2 regions of the Stenotrophomonas sp. Steno-Z10-BAI genome follow, and region 2 is predicted to be linked to the other one. Evidence: riboswitches for the same ligand, from Rfam matches in the RefSeq annotation. Region 2 holds a riboswitch; the other holds the start of a gene.
What was found. A riboswitch is a leader RNA that binds a small molecule or an ion and turns the genes downstream of it on or off. The one in region 2 is predicted to bind glycine.
Positions count from the first base shown of each region.

Region 1: it holds a riboswitch for glycine, as region 2 does, so the genes downstream of both, AC06E9_RS14325 (trimeric intracellular cation channel family protein) here and gcvP (aminomethyl-transferring glycine dehydrogenase) in region 2, are expected to answer to the same signal.

Region 1 covers NZ_JBWJOZ010000005.1:270,819-278,723, forward strand. Annotated here, with positions in the region: gene AC06E9_RS14310 (efflux RND transporter permease subunit) at 1-644, opposite strand, end outside; gene AC06E9_RS14315 (MdtB/MuxB family multidrug efflux RND transporter permease subunit) at 641-3,748, opposite strand; gene AC06E9_RS14320 (MdtA/MuxA family multidrug efflux RND transporter periplasmic adaptor subunit) at 3,745-4,911, opposite strand; gene AC06E9_RS14325 (trimeric intracellular cation channel family protein) at 5,115-5,732, opposite strand; glycine riboswitch at 5,825-5,916, opposite strand; glycine riboswitch at 5,925-6,018, opposite strand; gene AC06E9_RS14330 (GIY-YIG nuclease family protein) at 6,063-6,332, shown strand; gene AC06E9_RS14335 (ribonuclease E inhibitor RraB) at 6,419-6,763, shown strand; gene AC06E9_RS14340 (NAD(P)/FAD-dependent oxidoreductase) at 6,764-7,905, opposite strand, start outside.
Region 2 covers NZ_JBWJOZ010000001.1:450,939-458,843, reverse strand. Annotated here, with positions in the region: gene AC06E9_RS02260 (amino acid permease) at 1-197, shown strand, start outside; gene gcvP (aminomethyl-transferring glycine dehydrogenase) at 922-3,801, opposite strand; glycine riboswitch at 3,890-3,991, opposite strand; gene AC06E9_RS02250 (multidrug effflux MFS transporter) at 4,273-5,496, shown strand; gene AC06E9_RS02245 (siderophore-interacting protein) at 5,654-6,547, shown strand; gene AC06E9_RS02240 (hypothetical protein) at 6,628-7,014, shown strand; gene AC06E9_RS02235 (M2 family metallopeptidase) at 7,112-7,905, opposite strand, start outside.

The DNA.
Region 1 (7,905 bases), on a different contig from region 2:
GCGTTGCGGATCGCCGCGGCGATGTCGTCCAGCGCGATGCGGTGATGGTTGAGTGCATTGGGATCCAGCGAGACGCGCACCGCCGGCAGCGAACTGCCCCCCACCTGCACCTCGCCGACACCGGGAATCTGCGCCAGCTTCTGCGCGATCACGGTGGAGGCCACGTCGTAGATCTGGCCCGGCGCGAGGCTGTCCGAACTCAGCGCCAGCGCCATGATCGGCGCCTGCGAGGGATTCACCTTGCGGTACTGCGGCATGCCCGGCATGCCGCTGGGCAGCTGCGCGCGCGCGGCATTGATCGCGGCCTGCACATCGCGCGCGGCATCGTCCACGTTGCGGCCGAGTGCGAACTTCAGTTCGACCTGGGTCGAGCCCTGGGTGCTGGCCGAGTCGATCCCGGTCAGCCCCGGTATGGTGCCCAGCGCACGTTCCAGCGGCGTGGCGACGTTGGCCGCCATCGATTCCGGGCTCGCGCCGGGCAGGCTCGCGCTGACGTTGATCGCCGGGTAGTCGACCTGCGGCAACGGCGCGACCGGCAGCAGGCGCAGCCCGAGCAGGCCCGCCAGCACCACCGCCACCGCCAGCAGCACGGTGGCGACGGGATGCTGCACGAACCAGCCGATCGCCCGCGACAGCGGACTCACGCCAGCGCCTCGTCAGCCGCGTCGGCAGCCGGTGCGGGACGTTGGCGGAAGCGGTCGAAGAACAGGTAGATCACCGGCGTGGTGAACAGGGTCAGCACCTGGCTGACGATCAGCCCGCCCACCATCACCAGGCCCAGCGGCTGGCGCAGCTCCGCGCCCGAGCCACTGGCGAACATCAGCGGGATCGCGCCGAACAGCGCGGCCAGCGTGGTCATCAGGATCGGCCGGAAGCGCAGCAGGGCGGCCTGGTGGATCGCCTGACGTGGCGCCATGCCGTGCTCGCGCTCGGCCTCCAGCGCGAAGTCGATCATCATGATCGCGTTCTTCTTGACCAGCCCGATCAGCAGCACGATGCCGATCACCGCGATCAGGTCCAGGCTGCGCCCGCTGACCAGCAACGCAAGCAACGCGCCCACCGTGGCCGAGGGCAGGGTGGAGAGAATGGTGATCGGATGGATGAAGCTCTCATAGAGCACGCCCAGCACCAGGTACATCACCACCACCGCGGCCAGCACCAGCCACAACGTGCTCGACAGCGACGCGCGGAACGCATCGGCCGCCCCCTGCAGGCGAAGCTCTACGCTGGCCGGCAGGCCGATCGCGGCGCGTGCGCCTTCGATGGCCTGCACCGCTTCGCCCAGCGATGCCTGCGGGGCGAGGTTGAAGGAGAACGTCACCGCCGGGAACTGGCCGACATGGTTGATCAGCAGCTGCGCGGGGCGCTGTTCGATCCGGGCGATGCCGCCCAGCGGCACCTGCCGCCCGTCCGGCCCGGTGACGTGCAGGCGGGCGATCGCATCCGGGCCGAAAGCCACGTCGGGGCGCGCTTCCAGCACCACGCGGTACTGGTTGGCCTGGGTGAAGATGGTCGAGATCTGGCGCTGCCCGAACGCGTCGTACAGCGCATCGGCAATGGTCTCCACGCTGATCCCCAGCCGCGCCGCGGCGACCCGGTCGATCACCACATGCGCCTGCAGGCCTTGGTTCTGCAGATCACTGGCGACGTCGGCCAGTGCCGGTGCCTGCTGCAGATGCGCGAGCAGGCGCGGCGTCCACGTCTCCAGCTGCGCGATATCCGGGCTGGTCAGGGTGAACTGGTATTGGGTACGGCTGATCCGGTCTTCGATGCCCAGTTCCTGCACCGGTTGCAGATACAGTCTGATGCCCGGGACATGCGCCACGCGCTGCTGCAGCCGCGCGATGATCGCCTGCGCATCGGCATCGCGCTGTGCGTGCGGTTTCAATTCGATCAGAAGACGCCCGCTGTTGAGCGTGGCGTTGTTGCCGTCCACGCCGATGAACGAGGACAGGCTGGCCACGTCCTCATCCTCCAGCAACGCCGCCGACAACGCCTGCTGGCGCTGCGCCATCGCCTGGAAGGAGATCGACTGCGGTGCCTCGCTGATGCCCTGGATCAGCCCGGCATCCTGCACCGGGAAGAAGCCCTTGGGCACCCACACGTACAGCAGCGCCGTCAGCACCAGTGTGGCGACAGTGGCGGCCAGCATCAGCGGCTGGCGCTGCAGCACCCAGTGCAGCTGGCGATCGTAGACCGCCACCACGCGGTCGAACGGGTCGCCCTGCTGCGCCGATTCCTGCCCATCGGCATCGCGACGGGTGGCGTGGCCGGCCTTGAGCAGGCGCGCGCACATCATCGGCGTCAGCGTCAGCGAGACCAGCAGCGAGATGCCGATCGCCACCGCCAAGGTGATCGCGAATTCGTGGAACAGCTTGCCGACCACGTCGGCCATGAACAGCAGGGGGATCAGCACCGCGATCAGCGACAGGGTCAGCGAGATCAGGGTGAAGCCGATCTGCCTGGCGCCCTTCAGTGCTGCCTGCATCGGCGTGGCACCGCGCTCCAGATGACGGGCGATGTTCTCCAGCATCACGATCGCATCGTCCACCACGAAACCGGTGGCGATGGTCAGCGCCATCAGCGTGAGGTTGTTGAGCGAGAAGCCGGCCAGCAGCATCACCCCGAACGTGCCGACCAGCGACAGCGGGACCGCGATGCTGGGAATGATCGTGGCCGGGATGTTGCGCAGGAACAGGAAGGTGACCATCACCACCAGCGCGATCGCGATCAGCAGCTCGTGCTGCACGCCACGGATGGACGCGCGGATCGATTCGGTGCGATCGCTGAGGATGGCCACATCCACACCGGCCGGCAGCGAGGATTGCAGCTGCGGCAGCAGCGCACGCACCTGGTCGACCACGGCGATGACGTTCGCGCCGGGCTGGCGCTGGATGTTGATCAGCACGGCCGGGGTGGTGCCCGACCACGCGGCGAGCTGGCGGTTCTCGGCGCCGTCTTCGATGGTGGCCACGTCGCCCAGACGCAGCGGTGCGCCATCCTTCCAGGCCAGGATCAGGGCGCGGTACTCGGCCACCGAGCGCATCTGATCGTTGGCATCGAGCATGATCGCGCGGGTCGGCCCGTCGAAGCTGCCCTTGGGCAGGTTGACGTTGGCCGTGCCGATCGCGGTGCGGATGCTGGCCATGCTCAGCCCGTTGGCGGCCAGCGCGGACGGATTGACCTGGATGCGCACCGCCGGGCGCTGCCCACCAGCGAGGCTGACCAGCCCGACCCCAGGCAGCTGCGAGAGCCGCTGCGCCATGCGGGTATCGACCAGATCGTGCACCTGCGGGAGCGAGAGGCCCTGCGAGGTCACTGCCAGGGTCAGGATCGGGGTGTCGGCCGGGTTGACCTTGCGGTACACCGGCGGCACCGGCAGGTCGTCGGGCAGGAAGCTGTCGGCGGCGTTGATCGCGGCCTGCACTTCCTGCTCGGCCACGCCGAGCGCGACCTCCAGCGAGAACTGCAGGGTGATCACCGACGCGCCGCCGGAGCTGGTCGAGGACATCTGCTTCAGGCCGGGAATCTGCCCGAGCTGGCGTTCCAGCGGCGCGGTGACCGCGCTGGTGGTGACATCCGGGCTGGCGCCGGGATACAGCGTGGTGATCTGGATGATCGGGTAATCGACCTGCGGCAGTGCCGCGACCGGCAGCAGGCGGTAGGCCATCACGCCGGACAGCAGCAGCGCCACCATCAGCAGCGTGGTCGCGACCGGGCGCTCGATGAAGGGGCGCGAGAGGTTCATGCGCCGGTCCGTGGCGGGTCCTGCTCCACCACCTCGACCTTGGCGCCTTCGCGCAGCCCGTCGATGCCTTCCACCACCACGCGCTCGCCGGCCTTGAGGCCTTCGCGCACCGAGACGCGTTCGCCATCGGCCGGGCCGAGCACCACGGTGCGCAGCGATGAGGTGTCATCGGCCGCGATCACATAGACGTAGCTGCCCTTGCTGCCGAACTGCACGGCGGCATTGGGAATCACCACCGCATCGCTGCTGCTGACCTGCAGACGCACGTTGACGAACTGGTTGGGGAACAGTGATTCATCGGTATTGGCGAACTGCGCGCGCAGTTTCAGCGTGCCGGTGGCGGTATCGATGCGGTTGTCCAGGCTGGAGAGCACCCCGTCGCCCAGTGCAGTGCGCTCCTCGCGGTCCCAGGCTTCCACGGTCAGCCGGGGATTGGCGCGTGCGGCAGCCACCACCGCCGGCAGGTCCGGCTCGGGCACGGTGAACAGCACGCTGATCGGGGTGGTCTGGGTGATGGTGGCCAGCGGCTCGGTATCGCCACTGCGCACCAGGTTGCCGACATCGACGTTGCGCAGGCCCATGCGCCCGGCCACCGGTGCGGTGATGCGGGTGTACTGCAGCTGCAGGCGTGCTTCATCCACCGCCGCCTGGTCGGTCTGGCGGCGGCCCTGCAGCTGGCGGACCTTGCTCTGCTGATCACTGAGGTCCTGCGCGGAGACGAAGTGCTTGCTTTGCAGTTCGGCGAAGCGCTTGAGCTGGCTTTCGGCATTGTCCAACTCGGCCAGGTTCTGCTGCTGGGTACCCAGCGCACGCGAGAGCTGCACCTGGAACGGGCGCGGATCGATCTCGGCCAGCAGCTCGCCGGCGGTGACGTGCTGGCCCTCGGAGAATGCCAGCCGCAGCAGCTCGCCATCCACGCGGCTGCGGATGCTCACCGTATGCAGCGGGGTCACCGTGCCCAGCGCTTTCAGGCGCACCACCAGGTCTTCCTGCGTCGCGGTGGCCACACGCACCGGGGTCGGCTGCGGACCCCCGGACGGGCCGGCGGCGGGGGCGGGCGAGAGCAGTTTCCATGCAGCGATGGCGGCCAGGCCGACACCGGCAGCGATCAACAGCGGTGTGGCGAAACGACGGCGAGACGACGGGGGCGTTGAAGCGGACATACGCATCCTGCGCACCCTCCACCGGAGCAGTGCGTCCATGGGGACCGGCCGACGGCGGCAGGTCAACGGGGGAGAGGGTGTCTGGCGGGGCAGCGGGTGGAACACCGCCGCGTGGCTGGATGCCGTTCGAATGGAACGGGAGCGCCATGATACAGGGCCGGGCCGCTCAAGCTCCCGTGACCTTGGTCATGCCCGCGGGTGCGTCAATGCACCTCGTCGCGGTACACGAACTTCGGCATTTCCCACTTGAAGTGGATGGCCAGCAGGCGGAACAGGAAGCCGCCGCCCAGGCACCACAGCGTGGCCGCGTTGAGCGACACGCCGAGTTCCAGCAGGGCCAGGTAGGCCGCGCCGGTGAGCAGGGTGATCACCGCATACAGTTCTTTCTGGAAGATCAGCGGCACCTCGTTGCACAACACATCGCGCAGCACGCCGCCGAACGCACCGGTCAGCATGCCGGCGATCAGGATGATCGGCACGGTGTGCCCGCCCTCGCGCGCGACCGCGCAGCCGATCAGGGTGAACGCGATCAGGCCCAGGCCATCGAGCACCAGGAAGGTGCGCCGGAAGTGATGCATCCAGCGCGCCACCCAGGTCGCGATCAGTGCCGCGCAGATGGTGAAGCCCAGGTACTCCGGGTGCTTCACCCAGCCCAGCGGGTAGTGGCCGAGCACGATGTCGCGCAGCGAGCCGCCGCCGAGCGCGGTGACGCAGGCGATGATGACCACGCCGAACAGGTCCATGCGGCGGCGACCGGCCGACAGCGCGCCGGTCATGGCTTCGGCCGAGATGGCGATGAGGTAGATCAGGGAGAGCAGCATGGGGGGCTCCGGGAAACACGTCAGGCGGGGGACGGAAACGCACACGCCTCACGCCAGCGCCGCTGCACTGTCGTGGGGTGGGATTCCGTTGCCGCTCCCGCTGTCCTTTTGCCTGAGAGTTCGGTGGCCAAAGCCACGTGCCCCTTCGGCGGGTCATTGAAGACCTCTCTCCAGATCGGCGTGTCGGATGCATGGTTGGTGGCTGTGCAGCCACCGGCCTGAGCGATTATGGGAGCCTGCGCCTTCGGCGGGCGCCAGCGCGGCGCCTCTCTCCTGCATCCGGGGCGGATTCTAGCAGCCGCCGGGCCCGTGCCGGGGGATAATCCCGGTATGCCCGCTGAACCCGCCCTCTGGTACCTATACCTGCTTGAATGCCGCAACGGCAGCTATTACGCCGGCATCAGCAACGACGTGGACGCGCGCTTCCAGGCCCATCTGGCCGGCAAAGGGGCGAAATACACCCGGGCCAACCCGCCGGTGAAGGTGCTGGCGATGCGCGCCTACCCGGACCGCGCGGCGGCGTCGAAGGCCGAGTGGCAGCTCAAGCGGCAACCGCGCGAGCGCAAGCTGGCGTGGCTGGCGCTGCCCGATCCCACGTAGCCCCGCGTGCGGGTTGTTCGGGCCTTCGTTGGCGGCATACCATCGACCCTCGTTCGTTGATCCGCTTGCCCAAGCCCTGGAGTGCCATGTCCCGCGATCTGTCGTTGTACCCGGAAGATGAGAATGGCGATGTGCTCTGGAACATGCTGCAGGACGGCGATGATCTGACGATTCCGCGCGAGGTGGATTTCGCGCTGATCTTCCCGACCCAGGATGTGGCGATCGCCTTCGCCGTGCACCTGCTCAAGAACGACCAGAAGGTGTCCTTCGCCGCCTACGACGGCAACGATGACTACCCGTGGCAGGTGGTGGTGCATCCGCTGATGCTGCCGACCCACCAGAACATCGCCGGCTTCGAAGGTCTGCTGGCCAGCGAGGCGGTCTCCTACAGCGGCCAGGTGGATGGCTGGGGATGTCTGTCGCAGGGATGATCAGGGCGTGGGCGGTCGTTTCGGCCGGCGATCGTCCTGTGCATCGCCGAAGATGATCCGCGCGCTGCGCTGATAGCTCCAGTACGCCACCGCCCAGTTCAACAGCACCACCACGCGGTTGCGGAAGCCGATCAGGAAGAACACGTGCGCGGCCAGCCAGAACCACCAGGCCAGCACGCCGGAGAGCTGCAGCCGGCCGAGGTGGACGATCGCCGCCATGCGGCCGATGGTCGCCAGGTTGCCGAAGTCCTGGTATTTGAACGCACCCGGCGCGGGCTTGCCGGCCAGGCGTGCCTGGACGGTGGTGGCCACGTGCTTGCCCATCTGCTTGGCCGCCGGCGCGACGCCGGGCACCGGCTTGCCGTCGGCCTGGGTCAGTGCCGCCAGGTCACCGGCAACGAATATCTCCGGGTGGCCCTCCAGGGTAAGGTCAGGCTGCACCGGCACGCGGCCGGCGCGGTCCAGTGGCACCTCCAACGTACGTGCCAGCGGTGAGGCGGCGACACCGGCGGCCCAGACCACGGTGCGGGCCTCGACGAAGCGCTCGCCAAGCTGGAAGCCTTCGGCATTGATGTCGCTGACGGGCGTGCCGGTGAGCACTTCCACGCCCAGCTTTTCCAGCTGCCGCCGCGCCTTGAGCGAGAGCACCTCGGGGAAGGTGGACAGCACGCGCGGGCCGGCTTCGACCAGGCGGACCTTGGCCGAGGCGGGATCGATATGGCGGAACTCATTGCGCAGCGTATGCCGTGCGATCTCGGCCAGGGTGCCGGCCAGTTCCACGCCGGTGGGGCCGCCACCGACCACGGCGAAACTCAGCCACGCCGCTTTGCGCGCGGGATCGGGTTCGGCCTCGGCGCGCTCGAAGGCGAGCAGCAGCTTGCGGCGCAGCGCGATGGCATCGTCCAGCGTCTTCAGGCCCGGCGCATCGGCGGCCCATTCGTCGTGGCCGAAGTAGGCATGGGTGGCGCCGGTGCACAGCATCAGGGTGTCGTACGTAATCTGCGTGCCATCGGCCAGCGTCGCGGTGCGCGCGGCCTTGTCGATGCCGGTCACTTCACCCAGGCGCACTTCGACATTGCGCTGGTGACCGAGGATGTGGCGCAGCGGCGCGGCGATATCCGGCGCGGACAGGCCTGCGGTGG
Region 2 (7,905 bases):
GGACGCGGTTGCCGTTCCGGATGGCGGGATATCCGTATCTGACGGTGATCGGGTTGGGGGTGCTGGCGCTGATCTTCGGTCTGTTGCTGTCCGAAGCGCACACGCGGGTGCAGTTCCTGTCGATGGCGGCGCTGACGGTGGTGATTGCGGCGAGCAGTGAGATCGCGCGTCGGGTGCGTGCTACAGCTAACAGCTAACAGCTAACAGCTAACAGCTAACAGCCGCAGGTTTTGGGGTCCGCTGGTTGGGGCGGGCACGGGTGGGTTGTCGGGACCCGCCGCAAGTACGTCCCTGTAGGCTCGTGTGTTGCCATCCATGGCAACACACGGTCCCGCCAACCCACCCGTGCCCACCCTTTGACAGGGGGCTGGTGGGCGATGGAAAGTCCAAAGCAGAAAGTCCAAAGCAGAAAGCAGCCGAGCTGGTGCTGCGCTGCTCGCTTCTCGAATCTGGATACTCGGCGTTCATCTCAATTCTCAGTGCTCAGTGCCAAGTACTCAGTGCTCGATGCTCGATGCTCGATGCACAGTGCTCGATGTTCAACGCCGATGCAGATGCTGATGCTGATGCTGATGCCTGGGTGATTGACTGCAACGTGACGCGACGACGGCATGACCTACTGACGCTCATCTCCGCCGCAGGGCATCTGCGTTTGTTTTTTCATGGGCGGCCGACAGGCTGTCGAGGGCGGGGGTGTGGGGGTTGGCGGGACCATGAGCGCCATGGATGGCGCGACATGAGCCTCCATGGACGGATTCACGGCGTGTCCCGCGAACCCACACAGCCCCGCCAGCCGGCAGAATCCAAAGGCGGCTCTCCTCCACGGCGCGCAGGAGCCGGGAGACGGGGAGTCGGCAGCAGCCCATAACAAAAACGGCCCGCTTGCGCGGGCCGTCTGCTGTTGCGTCAGGGCAGGGAGGCTCAGACCTCCACGCCCTCGTCTTCCTTGTACGCATCGACCGGGATGCAGGCGCACATCACGTTCTTGTCGCCGTAGACGTTGTCCACGCGTGCCACCGGCGGCCAGTACTTCTGCTGGCGCAGGCTGGCCAGCGGGAAGGCCGCCAGCTCGCGCGGGTAGGCGTGGGCCCACTCGCTGGCCGAGACCGCCGTGGCGGTGTGCGGTGCGTGCTTGAGCGGGTTGTCCTCGCGGTCCAGACGGCCGTCTTCGATCGCGGCGATTTCCTCACGGATCTGGATCATCGCGTTGATGAAGCGATCCAGCTCGTGCAGCGATTCGCTCTCGGTCGGTTCCACCATCAGCGTGCCGGCGACCGGGAAGCTCAGGGTCGGGGCGTGGAAGCCGAAATCGATCAGGCGCTTGGCCACGTCCTCGGCGCCGATGCCGGAGGTCTTCTCCAGCGGTCGCACGTCCAGGATGCACTCGTGCGCCACCAGGCCGTTGCGGCCGGTGTACAGGGTCTTGAAGTGCGGGGCCAGGCGCTTGGCGATGTAGTTGGCGTTGAGCAGGGCCACCTGGGTTGCCTTGCGCAGGCCGGCGGTGCCCATCAGCGTGATGTACATCCAGCTGATCGGCAGGATCGAGGCGCTGCCGAAGCTGGCCGCGCTGACCATGCCGACATCGCCTTCGCCGCCCAGCACCTTCGGCAGGAACGGGGCGAGGTGCGACTTGACCGCACACGGGCCGACACCCGGGCCACCGCCGCCGTGCGGGATGCAGAAGGTCTTGTGCAGGTTCAGGTGCGAGACGTCCGAGCCCCACTTGCCGGGCTTGGCCACGCCGACCAGGGCGTTCATGTTGGCGCCGTCGGTGTACACCTGGCCGCCGTGCTTGTGCACGATCTCGCAGATCTCCACCACCTCTTCCTCGAACACGCCATGCGTGGACGGGTAGGTGATCATCAGCGCGGCCAGGCGGTCGCTGTACTTCTCCGCGTTGACCCGGATGTCCTCCAGGTCGACGTTGCCGTTGGCATCGGTCTTGGTCACCACGACCTTCATGCCGCACATCTGCGCCGAGGCCGGGTTGGTGCCGTGCGCCGAATCCGGGATCAGGCAGACGTCGCGATGGCCCTCGCCGCGCGAGCGGTGGTAGGCGCGGATCGCCAGCAGGCCGGCGTACTCGCCCTGCGCGCCGGAGTTCGGCTGCAGGCTCACCGCGTCGTAACCGGTGCACTCGACCAGCATCGCTTCCAGGCCGTCGATCAGTTCCTTGTAGCCGGTAGCCTGGTCGGCCGGGGCCAGCGGATGGATGTTGGCGAACTCCGGCCAGGTCACCGGGATCATCTCGGCGGTGGCGTTGAGCTTCATGGTGCAACTGCCCAGCGGGATCATGGTGCGATCCATCGCCAGGTCCTTGTCCGCCAGCGAGCGCAGGTAACGCAGCAGTTCGTGTTCGCTGTGGTGGGTGTTGAACACCGGGTGGGTCAGGAATTCGCTGGTGCGCACCAGATCGGCCGGCAACGCATCGGCGGTGGCCGCATCCAGTGCATCCACGTCGACCGTGGCACCGAACAGCTGGCCGAGCGCGACGATGTCGGCGCGGGTCGCGGTTTCGTCCAGGCTGATGCCGACCGCATCGCTGTCGATCGCACGCAGGTTGATGCGCGCCGCCGCAGCCTTGGCGTGGATCGCCTTGGCGTCCACATCCTTGACGTGCAGGGTGTCGAAGAAGTGCTCGCCCACGTTGACGCCGGCGCCGCGCAGTGCGGCGGCCAGGATCGCGGCCAGACGGTGGGTGCGACGGGCGATGCGGGTCAGGCCTTCCGGGCCGTGGTACACGGCGTACATCGAGGCCATCACCGCCAGCAGCACCTGCGCGGTGCAGATGTTGGAGGTCGCCTTCTCGCGGCGGATGTGCTGCTCGCGGGTCTGCAGCGTCAAGCGGTAGGCAGCGTTGCCCTGCGCATCGACCGAGACACCGATCAGGCGGCCCGGCATCGAGCGCTTGTAGGCGTCGCGGCAGGCCATGAAAGCGGCATGCGGGCCGCCGAAGCCGAACGGCACGCCGAAGCGCTGCGAGTTGCCGACCACGATGTCCGCGCCCCATTCGCCGGGGGCGGCGATCAGGGTCAGCGCCAGCAGGTCGGTGGCCACGGCGACCAGGCCACCGCGCGCGTGCACGGCATCGGCCAGCGCCTTGTAATCGCCGATATGGCCGAAGGTATCCGGGTACTGCAGCAGCACGCCGTAGGCTTCGGCTTCCATCGCCTCGGCCGGGGTGCCCACGCGCAGCACGATGCCCATCGGCTCGGCGCGGGTGCGCAGCAGTTCCAGCGTCTGCGGGTGCACGGCGTCGTGCACGAAGAAGGTATCGGACTTCGACTTGGCCGAGCGCTTGGCCAGCGTCATCGCTTCGGCGGCGGCGGTGGCTTCATCCAGCAGCGAAGCGTTGGCGATCTCCATGCCGGTGAGGTCGGCGCACAGGGTCTGGAAGTTGATCAGCGCTTCCATGCGGCCCTGTGAAATCTCGGCCTGGTACGGGGTGTAGGCGGTGTACCACGCCGGGTTTTCCAGCACGTTGCGCAGGATGACGTTCGGGGTGAGCGTGCCGTAGTAGCCCTGGCCGATGAAGGTGCGGAACACCTGGTTCTTGTCGGCGATGGCGCGGATCTTGGCCAGCGCCTGCACTTCGGTGAGGGACTCGGGCAGATCCAGCGGTGCCGGCGACTTGATGCCGGCCGGGACGATCGCATCGGTCAGTGCGTCCAGCGAGGCGTGGCCGACCACGTCGAGCATCTGCGCGATTTCGGCGTCGTTGGGGCCGATATGGCGTTCGACGAACGCGTGGCTGTGTTCAAGCTCGCGCAGGGAGGGGGTGTTCTGGGACATGGCTGGCATCTCGGAGAGTGGGCACGCACGTTCGGAAGGCGGCCGGGCCAGGGCGCGTCGCGGACGACAGCGATCCACCGGACCTTGCGGTCTTCCTGGGTGCCCCTCTGTCCTTTTGCCTGAGAGTTTAAAAGCGCGCATCGGCGTGCTTCGTGCCCCTTCGGCGCCGGCATTCGCCGGTCTCTCCAGAGTTTTGGTACGGGTGGTATCGGGCCTGAGCGATTACGGGCGTTGCGCCTTCGGCAGCGGGTGTCCGCTTCTCCCACCATGTAGCGCGGCGATTATAGCCCAGCCGTTTCGGGCACTGGGCCTTTCCGGCACATGAATACGCAGCCGCGCAGGACCCCGGAAACCCGGCCCGGGCATGGTGCCGGGGGCGGCAAAGGCCTATGATCACTGGATCCTCGTATTCATCTGGCGCCGCCCGTTCCGGGCCAGGCGCCCGCCGTGCAGTGCGCATGGCCGCTGACGGAAGCCCGCATGACGCCCGCCTCACCCTCGACCCGCCGCTTGGCCCTGCTGCTCGCAGGCCTGGCGATGTTCGGTCCGTTCTCGATCGACACCATCTTTCCCGCCTTCCTGCTGCTGGGCGACCGCATGCAGGTGGACCAGGTTGCGGTGCAGCAGACCATCAGCGTGTACCTGCTGTTCTATGGCCTGATGAGCCTGGCCCACGGCCCGCTCTCGGATGCGTTCGGCCGCAAGCGGGTGATCATCGGTGGGCTGGTGCTGTTCATCGGCGCCTCGATCGGCTGTGCGCTGTCGCGGGACATGACCACCTTGCTGGTGTTCCGCGCGCTGCAGGGCGTGACGGCCGGTGTGGGTGTGATCGTCGGCCGCGCCGTGATCCGCGATCTGTACCACGGTGCCGACGCGCAGCGCTTGATGAGCCAGGTCTCGATGATCTTCGGCGTCGCCCCGGCGATCGCCCCGATCATCGGTGGCTGGATCCTGCTCGGCGGCGGCGACTGGCCGTTGATCTTCTGGTTCCTGGTGCTGTTCGGCGTGGTGTTGCTGCTGGCCACCGGCAAGTGGCTGCCCGAAACCCATCCGGTCGAGGCGCGCACGCCACTGTCGATGCGGGAACTGCTGCGCAGCTATGCGCGGATGGGTTCCAATGCGCGCCTGCTGCGTCTTGCTGCAGCCGGTGCGTTCAATTTCTCCGGCATCTTCCTGTATATCGCCTCGGCGCCGGTGTTCGTGATGCAGCACCTGAAGCTCGGCGAAGGCGGATTTGCCTGGTTGTTCATTCCCACCATCGGCGGCATGACCGTGGGCTCGTTCCTGTCCGGGCGCATGGCCGGGCGGATCGTGCCGCAGCGACAGATCGCGATCGGGTTTGCGTTGTGCGCGGTCTCGGCGCTGTTGAACTTCGGCTACGTGGCATCGGTACCGCAGATCGCGCTGCCGTGGGCGGTGATGCCGATCTTCCTGGGCGGCGTCGGCATGGCCTTGATCTTCCCGATCCTGGCGCTGGCCGTGCTGGACATGTACCCGCATCAGCGCGGCCTGGCCTCCTCGATGCAGATGTTCATCCAGCTGATGATCAACACGGTGGTGGCCGGCGTGGTCTCGCCGATGCTCAGCAGCAGCCCGATGCACCTGGCCTTGGGCTACGCGGGCTTCTTCGCCATCGGTGCCGTCTTCTGGTACTGGGAGCGGCGCTGCGAACGCCGCCGCGACCTGCTCACGCCCATCGAGTGAGCCGCATGCATGCCACGCCTGCACACAACGCAGGCGTGGCGGCATTGCCATTGCGCGACTGCGGCGTATCCTGTGCCTTCGCCAGCCAGTTCGTGCTCCACGACAGCCAATACGCTCCCCTGCGGACGCCGCGTCCGCCGCAACTCAGGGTGATTGCATGGCTGCCCATCAGACCTACCGCCTGTTCGATGTCGCGCTCAAGCAGCGCACCGTTCTCTCTCCGTCGCTTACCCGCATGGTCTTCGCTGCGCCCGATGTGGCCAACATGAAGACCGACGGGCCGGATCAGCGTATCAAGGTGTTCTTCCCGCTACCCGGCCAGCCAGCCCCCGAGGTGCCGCAGGGCGAGGACTGGTACGCGCGTTATCGCGCGCTGCCCGACACCGAGCGTGCGCCGATGCGCACCTACACCATCCGTGCGCTGCGCCCTGAAGTGGGCGAAGTTGATGTCGATTTCGTGCTGCACGGCGAGACCGGCCCCGCCTCGCGTTGGGCCATGCAGGCACGTGTCGGCGATCGGGTCGGACTGCTGGCGCCCGATGCGCGGGTCGAGGCCAGCAGCGAGGGCTACGAGTGGAAGCCGCCGGCGCAGGTGAAGCGCGTGCTGTTGGTGGCCGATGACACTGCGCTGCCAGCCGTGGCCGGCATTCTGGAAGACTTGGCGCAGTGGCCGCAGCCGCCGGACGTGCAGGCCTTCCTGGAGGTGGAGCACGAGGCGGATGTAATGCCGCTGCAGGCACCGCCCGGTGCGCAGCTGTTCTGGCTGGCCCGCGAGGGCGCCGCGCATGGTCAGCGGCTGCAGGACGCGGTACGGGCCCGGGTCGGTCCCTCCGGTACGCGCCATGGTGAGCAGGAACTGGCCGAGATCGACATCGATCAGGACATCCTGTGGGAGCAGGCCAGTGCGCCGGGCGGCGGGCTGTATGCCTGGGTCGCCGGCGAGGCCGGCGCGGTGATGGCGGTCCGCCGGCACCTGGTCAAAACCTGTGGTATCGACCGCCAGGCCATCACCTTCATGGGCTATTGGCGGCACGGCAAGGTCCTGGATTGAGAGGGCCGCCCGTGCTGCGATACGGGCTCGCCAGGGTCCGTGCGGTATCCTTGGCGCTTTGCCGCAGTCCGGATTTCCCCATGTCGACCACCTCCAAACTGCGCCGCGACATCCGCCGGCGCCGCGAAACCCAGGCCGCCAACCGCGAGCAGGCCGCCACCCCGCCGGTCGAGCCGCATGCCGAACTGCGCGACCAGCAACGCACGCTGCTGGCCGGTGTGGTGCGCCGCGAGGGTGAGTGGGTGCTGGGCATGGACGGACGCATCGCGGGGCAGACCACCAGCGCGGCACGCGTGCTGGCCTTGATCATGCAGGCCGCCGAACTGCACGAGCGGCAGGGCACGCCGGTCCGGTTGGTGTACTCGGATGCGTTGAAGGATGCCGCGCACGCCGAGGCCAAGGCCGACGGCATGGACTTCGAGCAGTTCAAGACCGAGCTGGCGGCCGCCCTGAAACCCACGTCGTAGCGCCACGCCCTGCGTGGAAGCGCATGAAAAAACCGGCCTTTCGGCCGGTTTTTTCGTTGCGGGCTGCGGCCGGGCCGGGCCCGGCCCAACCCACGGGTTACGGTGCCGCGGGCGCCGTCGGTGTGGCCGGGGCCGCAGCGGTGGCCGCCGGCACCTGCCAACCACACATCTGGCCCTGGTTCTGCTGCTTGAGCCATTCGTTGACCGGGGTGAAGTACTCGATCATCGGGCCGGCATCGAGTTTGTCGCCGCCGGTGATTTCCTTCAGCGTGGCCTGCCACGGCTGGCTGGCGCCCTTGCTCAGCATGGCCCAGAACTTCTGGCCGGCTTCCTTGTTGCCGTAGAAGCTGCACTGATGCAGCGGACCCTTGTAACCGGAGGCATCGCACAGGCCCTTGTAGAACTGGAACTGCAGGATGCGCGCCAGGAAGTAGCGGGTGTACGGGGTGTTGCCCGGCACGTGGTACTTGGCGCCCGCATCGAAGAATTCCTCACCGCGCGCGCTGGCCGGGGCCACGCCCTGGTACTTGGCCTTCAGGTCCCACCACGCCTGGTTGTAATGGTCCGGGGTGATCGAGCCATCGAACACGCCCCAGCGCCAGCGGTCGATCATCAGGCCGAACGGCAGGAACGACACGCCGCTCAGGGCCATGCGCATCTGCGCGTTGATGGTCGCCTCGCGGCTCTCCTGCGGGGTGTCGACCAGGCCGATCGAGTTGAGGTACTGCGGGGTCATCGCCAGCACGATGGTGTCGCCGATCGCCTCGTGGAAGCCATCGTTGGCACCGCCCTGGAACAACGGCGGCAGCGGGTTGTAGGCCAGGTCGTAATAGATGTGGCCCAGCTCGTGGTAGATCGTGGTGAAGTTCTCTTCGTTCGGCTTGATGCACA